One region of the Mycobacterium sp. E802 genome, then DNA from elsewhere that is predicted to be linked to it. Evidence: predicted binding sites of a transcription regulator. Region 1 holds the regulator's gene; the other holds the start of a gene.
What was found. Region 1 encodes LexA, which represses DNA repair genes until DNA is damaged. Its sites were predicted from a motif close to CGAACANNTGTTCG; they were not measured.

Region 2: the regulator LexA is predicted to act here: its motif matches at 2,217-2,230, upstream of A5699_RS16855 (HNH endonuclease signature motif containing protein).

What each region holds. Positions count from the first base shown of each region.
Region 1 covers NZ_LZJD01000027.1:9,035-13,113, forward strand. The annotation lists gene A5699_RS04340 (LGFP repeat-containing protein) at 1-1,198, shown strand, start outside; gene lexA (transcriptional repressor LexA) at 1,201-1,926, opposite strand; gene A5699_RS04350 (LysM peptidoglycan-binding domain-containing protein) at 2,123-2,629, shown strand; gene nrdR (transcriptional regulator NrdR) at 2,794-3,249, shown strand; gene A5699_RS04360 (PhzF family phenazine biosynthesis protein) at 3,261-3,947, opposite strand; gene A5699_RS04365 (alpha/beta fold hydrolase) at 4,034-4,079, opposite strand, start outside.
Region 2 covers NZ_LZJD01000109.1:121,864-125,942, forward strand. The annotation lists gene A5699_RS16850 (PE-PPE domain-containing protein) at 1-1,897, opposite strand, end outside; gene A5699_RS16855 (HNH endonuclease signature motif containing protein) at 2,235-3,614, shown strand; gene A5699_RS28620 (DUF4333 domain-containing protein) at 3,861-4,079, opposite strand, start outside.

The DNA.
Region 1 (4,079 bases):
CATCTCCTGGGATCGCGCCACCAACAAGTTCACCACCGAACCCTCGAATCTTGCCGCCGAATTGAGCGGGCTGCAGGTGCCCGGCCTCGAACAGCCGGCCGGGGCTCCGCCGGCGGCGGCCGCGGATTCGGACAAGCCGTTCAGCTGGCATTGGAGCTGGTGGTGGCTGATCGCCGTGGTTCCGGTTCTGCTGCTGGCCGCGCTGATTGTCGGGGCGGCGCTGTGGCATCGGCGACGGGCCGGTGGCGACGACGAATTCGACCACGATCCGTTCGAGGACGAGTACGACGGCCACGGCGAGGGGCCGTACGACGAGGACCGTTACGGCGCCCGGCGCTATGACTCGCGTGGATACGACGACGATGACTACCGCGACGATCGCAGCGACGCCTATGGGGGTGAGGCTGCGACGGCGAGATTCACCGGGCCGGTCGATGAATCGGCTAGTACCGCGGCGTCTCCCTACGATGGTCCGACCGATATCGCGATGCCGGTCAGCCAGATGCCGGTGAGCCAATGGGCTGCACCGGAGTCGTCGTCGGGATACGGCCCCCCGGATGACGAGGAGGAACCGCCGGAGGATTCCTCGCAACTGGCCGGCCCGGAGCCGGGCTTTGACGACTACCGCGACGTCGACGATTTCGACGACGACTTCGAGGACGGGGATTTCGACGACGACGATTTCGATGACGAGGACTTCCACGGCGAGGACCTCGACGACGAGAACGCGCCCATCGACGCCGAGTTCGAGGAGGTCGCCGAAGGTGACGCCGAGGACGATGTCGAGGCCGAACTCGACGACGAGGATCTGGTGGACACCGGTGCATTCGCCGGCCCGATCGACGGTCTGCGTGCACCGGTAGGTCTCGCGGTTCCCGCGGATCTCGGGCTGTCCGGCGATCAAGACAATGTGGATACCGCGCCGACCCGGGTGATCACCCATGCCGAGGCCTACAGTGGCGAGGCCCACAGTGGGCGTCATGCCGCCATCGAACTCGACGAGGTACCGGCCGTCACGGCGATCCACCTACCGTTGGACGACCCCAACCGGGCACCCGAGGGCTACCCGATCAAGGCGGATACCAAGTCTGGCCAGTACTGGTCACCCGACAGCAGTGAGTACGACGACGCGGTGGCCGAGATCTGGTTCGCCAGTGAGGAGTTCGCTCGCACGAACGGATTCGTGCGAGCGGACTGAGCTCAGATCTTGCGGATCACGGTGACGACCTTGCCGAGCACGGCCGCGTCGTTACCCGGGATCGGGTCGTACGCCGGATTGTGCGGCATGAGCCACACCTGACCACGAGTCCGCTTGAACGTCTTGACGGTGGCTTCACCGTCGATCATCGCGGCTACGATGTCACCGTTGTCGGCCACACTCTGCTGGCGCACGACCACCCAGTCGCCGTCGCAGATGGCCGCGTCCACCATCGAGTCGCCGACGACCTTCAGCAGGAACAGCGAGCCCTCGCCGACGAGTTCGCGGGGGAGCGGGAAGACGTCTTCGACCGCCTGCTCGGCCAGGATGGGGCCGCCCGCGGCGATGCGCCCGAGCACCGGGACAAAGGTCGGTTCGGGTAGCGCATCCGTGCCGGCCACATCCGTGGAGACGAGCGGGGTGGCCGCCGGATCGTCGGCGGCGCGGACGTCGACCGCACGCGGACGGTTCGGGTCGCGGCGCAGGTAGCCCTTGCGTTCCAGGGTGCGCAATTGATGGGCGACCGAGGATGTCGAGGTGAGCCCTACCGCATCTCCGATCTCGCGGATGCTGGGCGGATAGCCCCGACTGGTCACCGATGCGCGGATGACGTCGAGGATGGTCCGTTGCCGTTCGGTGAGGCCGCTGTCAGCGGCGCGGCGTGGACTCGCCCCCTCGGATCCCGCCGGGGTGTCGGTGCTGCCGTCCCTGCTCAGGTCGTCGCTCATGAGGGCGAATGTAGTCCTTGTTTGAACATTAATCAAACATGTGTTCGACGCGTGTCGTCTACGGAGCCTCGCCGCCGAAACTTGTCGGTGGTCCGTCCTATCGTTTCGCAACAGTTCGATCACACGTTCTATCCATCGAACATGTGAGCGACTATATTCGAACACAAGAGCGAACGTCCCACCGAAAGGCAGTCAGATGGCGATCATCGATATCCCCGCCGAAAGCCGTTCCCGCGCTGTCCGTGTGGCCCGGGGCGCGTCCCAGGCGCAACCGTCTCGGGGTCGCGCCCAGTTCGGTGCCGCGGAGCCTCGGCCGCTGCGCCGGGTCCAGCGGCAGGCACCGACCCGGCCGGCCGGCGGCGCGGTCCGTTACCGGGGAACCGGCGTTCTCATGTCGCGGGCCTCGCACCGCAGCCGTCCGATCACGCCGGTCACCACCGTGTTGTTGGCGCTGGTTGCCGCCGGTATCACGGTCTGGCTGGGGCTGGTGGCGCAATTCGGCGGTGTGATGGGCACCGAGGCGCCGGAGCCGGCCGAACTCGCGGTGGTCCAGGTCAAAACCGGCGAGACGCTGCAGCAGGTGGCCCGGCGCGTCGCCCCGGACGCTCCGGTCTCGCGCGTGGTCGAGCAGATCCGCGATCTGAACCAACTCGAATCGTCGGCGCTCGACGCCGGGCAGACCCTGCTCGCCCCGGTTGGTTGAGCAGTGCGATGTCCGCTGAAACATCCTGGCAGGCAGCCACACTGGCCTGCCCCGGCGTGATCTCCTACACACCACTGGACCCGGCGGTGAACCTGCCGAGGGCGGCGCGGGTACGCTCAAGGGCGCTCGAACTAATTGTCCGGCGGCATGACGAAGGAGCGGTAATGCATTGTCCGTTCTGTCGTCATCCTGACTCGCGCGTGGTCGATTCCCGCGAGACGGACGAGGGCCAGGCGATCCGGCGGCGGCGGTCCTGCCCGGAGTGCGGCCGTCGATTCACCACCGTCGAGACGGCGGTGCTGGCGGTGGTCAAGCGCAGTGGCGTGACCGAGCCGTTCAGCCGTGAGAAGGTCATCCGCGGTGTACGCCGGTCCTGCCAGGGCCGTCAGGTCGACGACGACGCACTCAACGTGTTGGCGCAGAAGGTCGAAGATGCTGTCCGCGGTCTCGGCACACCTGAGATTCCCAGCCATGAAGTCGGCTTGGCGATCCTGGGGCCGTTGCGTGAACTCGACGAGGTCGCCTATTTGCGGTTCGCGTCGGTGTACCGGTCGTTTTCCTCAGCCGAAGACTTCGAACGTGAGATCGAGGCCCTGCGGGCCCACCGCGCCGAGGCGTAACGCGGCCGGCATCAGCCCAGCCGCGTGGTGCCGTCGTTGACGACCCGGCCGGCCACGCGCACCCAGCCCTCCGGGTGCCACCGCGTCTCGATCACCGAACCCTTTCCCTGGACGATCGTCAGGTCACGGCTGAGGTAGTCGGTCATGCGGACCGCCGCCGAACCGGTGGCCTCGTCTTCGGCAATACCGAGGTGCGCGGCGAACATCCGTGACCGCAGTACTCCTCCGTCCCGATCCAGCCAGGTCCACAGATAGTTCTCGACGTCATCGGCGTAATCGCCGGGCTCGGCGGCGAACAACTCGTCGGTGGAGGTCAGGTCGTGGATGGCGAATTCCGGTGCCCACTCCGAACGCGCACTGACCGCGGCCAGCTCCCCGTCGTACGCGACCTGAACGATTCCGGCGGGCACCTGCAGGGTGTTGACGGGCCGCCCGAGTTCGCGCAGCCACCAGGAGGCGCCCACGGTCGGGTGACCGGCGAACGGCATCTCGGCGACCGGCGTGAAGATGTGGGCTTGGGCGGTGTTCACGCCAGGTTGGGGCAGTTCGACGAATATGGTTTCGCTGTAACCCAATTCGGCGGCGATACGCTGACGGTCGGTGGGCGCAACCGTGCTGTTGTCGATCACGCCGAGCGGATTGCCGTACTTGCCTTCGGAGTCGGTGAACACGCGCAACACGGTGACGTCGATGGCCATGGACCCGATGCTACGTGGCCGTGCCGATCCTCCGGAGGAACCAGGGCGGCGTCACCGGCGGGCCGTCAGGGCGCCAAGCAACCGTCTCACGTCGCACTGCGCTCGTCGGCGCCCATCGCGTCGAGTACCGCG
Region 2 (4,079 bases), on a different contig from region 1:
TGGCGTCGGCGGCATGGCGGGCCTTTGCTTTCGCCCGGGCGTTCTTCAACGAATCCTGGTCGACGCCAAGGTCTTTGAGGAGCTTCTTGGCCGGTGCGGGCTTTGCGTCGGTGTCGGGCTTGTCGACGTCGGTCGCGTCGGTGCCCGCGGTCGGCGCCTCGACGCTCAACGTGCGCAGTTGGTTGCCGCTCGACGAGGTCGACGTGATGGCCTGCGGGGTCGACTGCTTGTTGGCAGTGGATCCATTGACCTTCATCATGTTGTCGATGGCGGATTCCATCTGCTTGTTGACGTCGTCAAGAACCTTGGTGACCGGCTCCAAGCCCTTCTCGACCGCATCGAAGACCGGATCGGCGCCCTTCTGCAGGGTTTCGAGGGCATCGCTCATGGCCTTGGCCAGTGCGACCGCTGCGGCGTTCTGCACGACCGGCTTGAAATCGGTCCCGGGCAGCTTCGGCGTCCAGGCCTCCGGGTCCAGGGCATGTTCCTGGATGCCGTCGATCAGGGCGTCGAAGATCATCTCGTTGGCGGCCAACTGTTGTGTCGGCGTGAGCGGCGAATGCCACAGGTAGGCCTGCTCACCGGCCTTGTCGAAGTTGCGCTCCAAGGTGTCCGGGTCGACGTCCTGGTAGCCCATGTTGACCATCATCCGCAACGCATCTTCGACGCTGTCGGTCAACGGTGTCGGGATATCAACGCCCGGAACCAGATTCAGCAGATGCGGTGCCATCCGGAACGGCTCGAGCAATGGGAGATTGCCTGAGTCATACGTGATGTACGTGGCGGTGCCGGGGAATTTGGTGGCGTTCGCGGCGTTTTCCAAGCCGTTAGCAAGGCCGCCAAGTCCCCAATTCTTGAGCCCACTGACGAGCTGGTTCCACCCGGGCAACATGGTAATGCCTTGTCCGCCGGTCGGATCGAGCATCACCTTTCCACCGTCGAGAATCCCCTTGAGGAGCAACGGCAGCACGTGTTCACCGATGTTGTTTTTGTCGTCCTCGTCCGGGATGAGATAGGTCAGGAACGCCCCGGCGGCGACCGAGTTGGCCCATGCGAGCGGATTCAACGTGCTGGGCACGTCGGAGAGCGGGTTGTATGCCCAGGTCACATCGAGGATTGATGTGTTGAGAACTTTGGTCTTGCTCGGGTTTGTGTAGCTACCCGCGTCCGGAGTGGTGAAGTTGTATCCGAACATGTCGGTGAAAGGCGTTGCCAGCGCGAACAATCCGCCGCCGGGACGGCTGGGATTGTTGACGAAGACCAGCCACTGGCCGGTGACACCTATCTCCCAGTCGGCACTGTCGGACGTAACGGCCTCGATCATGTCGCGGTACGCCATCGAGGTGGTCAGGCCGCCCAGGCTCTCGGAGAAGATGATGGCACGGCGCTGATTCAGGATGGGTGCGACGCCGACAAGTTGATCGACCAGATCGTTGATGATCGGAATCTTGTCGAGACCCAGCATCTCGGCGAAACCTGTGGTGGTGTACTTCAGCCCGTTGACGGCATCGTAGACATCGCCGGGCAACGGGCCTTTGATGCCCGTGTCTACTGGCGAAATTGCATCCAGCGTTTCCAACAACGCGGTGACTGCTGTTGCAACCTCAGTGCCGCCCAGGGCTCCAGCAGCTGCCTTGATCACATTGTCGGGTGTGAGTCCAAGAATCTGTGCGGCCCAGAAAACCGGCCCCACCCCGTAGATCCCAACAACGTCGGGCACTTCGATCGCCGCGGTCAGCTCAACGTCCGCCTGCACGCTCCGGTTATGCGCGGCAAGTGCCTCGGGTGCGGACGATGCGACGCCTGCGGTCAGCGCTGCGGTGGTGGCGACGACGGCCGCTGCGGTGGCGGCAACCTTGGCCTTGTGCAGCCTGGGAGGGGTGGGCTGAGACGTCAATGTCGCCGCCTTTGGGGTGTGATGTGGCCTACAGTGCCCGCACACTGTAGCAATACGTTATTGGTCGGATGCAAATTTGCCAAAGTAACCATCACGTGCGTAAAACGTCTGGTCACGGCCGCGGAATCCGTTGTCGTTGCGTCCGCGATCGGTAGTCTGCCCGGCCGTTTCGAGCCGTCTCAAGATCGGTTACGTGCGCACTTCGGGCGTCGATGCCGGTGGCGATGTGATTGCGGAAATCGCATCGCGTCGACAAGTTCAAAAAACTTTGACCTCGTTTGCCACTCTGGCCACAAATCGACTCCCCTTGTCAGACGTTCGAACTAATGTTCGAGTCATGAGTAGCGCATCGCTGGGACGTCAGGAATTACTGGCGTGCTACGAGGAGTACGAGGCGTTGGCCGCCAAGATCGCCGCGGCATCCCACGATGGGCTCACCCTGACCGACCTCCAACACATCGCCACTCGGCGTGAGCGGATCGCTCGTGCCCATGCGTCGGTCGACCACAAGATCATCACCAACATCGCCGAGGAGATCGCCCCGCAGACGGCGGGCCACAACTCGCTTCGCGACATATTGGTCTATTCGTTGCGGATCAGTAAGGCCGAGGCGAATGCCCGGATCGAGGATGCCAAGGTGCTGTCTCCTCGCCGTGCCATGACTGGTGAGCCGCTTCCGCCGGTGATGCCCACTACCGCCGCTTCCCAGTCTCGCGGTGACATCGGCATCGATCATGTGCGGATCATCCGGAAATTCTTCAAGAAGCTGCCCGCCGGGGTCACCGCCGAAAATTGGGACAAGGCCGAGGAATTGCTGGGCAGCTCGGCGGCCAGGCTGACTCCTGAAGCGCTGCAGCAGGTTGCGAATCGGTTGCGGATGACCATCGACCAGGACGGCCCCGCGCCGCGTGACGACGTGGCGGCACGCAACCGTGGCCTCGTATTCGGTGAGCAGGACAGCGATGGACTGACGAAGGTCCACGGGTACATCGATGCCGAGTGCCGGGCGTACTGCGAGGCGTACAACGCCAAGTTGGCGGCACCGGGCATGTGCAATCCGGACGACGAAAACCCCTGTGTCGATGGCGAACCTGACGAGGAAGCGGTCAAGTGGGATCTGCGCACCAAGGCGCAGCGCAACCACGATGCTTTCAAGGCCATGTGCCGCGCGGTGCTGATGTCTGGGACGCTGGGCCAGTACAACGGATTGCCGGTCACATTGGTGGTCACGGCCACGCTCGAACAGATCTGCTCGGGTGAGGGCTGGGCGATCACCGGGGGCGGCAGTCTGGTGCCGATGGCCGACGCGATCCGGATAGCCAGCCACGCATATCACTATCTGTGCATTTACGAGTCGCACTCAGAGGTGCCGCTATACCTCGGCCGTACCAAGCGAATTGCCTCGCCCGGGCAGCGGCTCGCACTGTTCGGAATGGAAGGCGGCTGCACCCGGCCGGGCTGCACTGCCCCTGCGGATTGGTGCCAGGTGCACCACCGCGAGAAGGATTGGGCCGACGGCGGCCTGACGGACATCGACCAACTCACCTTGGCGTGCCCGGCTTGTCACCGGTTGTTGAGCAGCAAGGGCTGGCGGACGAGAACCGGCAAAGACGGTCGGACCGAATGGCTTCCGCCGCCTAGTCTCGATACCGGTCAGCCCCGGGTCAATGACTGCCACCACCCGGAGCGCTATCTCTTCGAGCGCGACGCCAGCTAGACGCGCGCGCTGCCTATTCAGGATTCCACCGTGTTTGTTGGGTCTCCTCGTGGGTGTCGTTTTTTGGGTGCGCTGTAGCGCCGTTTGATTCGAGACCAGTGCGGCTCGCGAATAGTGCGGATTTCGATCTGTCTGGCGCTGTCCGAGGCAAATGTACGCAGACCGAGATCGTCTCAGAAACCGATTACGAAGCCCTAGGTCCTGCCCGGTGGATGTCCACTCGAGCCTAGTGTGCGCACTGCTATGTCATTCCAGCGGTTTATCATCCACTTTGAAATCGTAATTTATCTTCGAATCATTGACTGATTTGGTAGTAGCGGTTACTCCGGCGCAGAGACCGTCTGTCGTCGCAAAGGAAGCAATGCAACGTTGTGTTTCGCCGACGACACCCTGTAGCGGACCTTCGCACGCGACCGACTTTATTGGAGCGCCGGTTTTTTCGGTAATGGCTTTCTTCAAGCCACT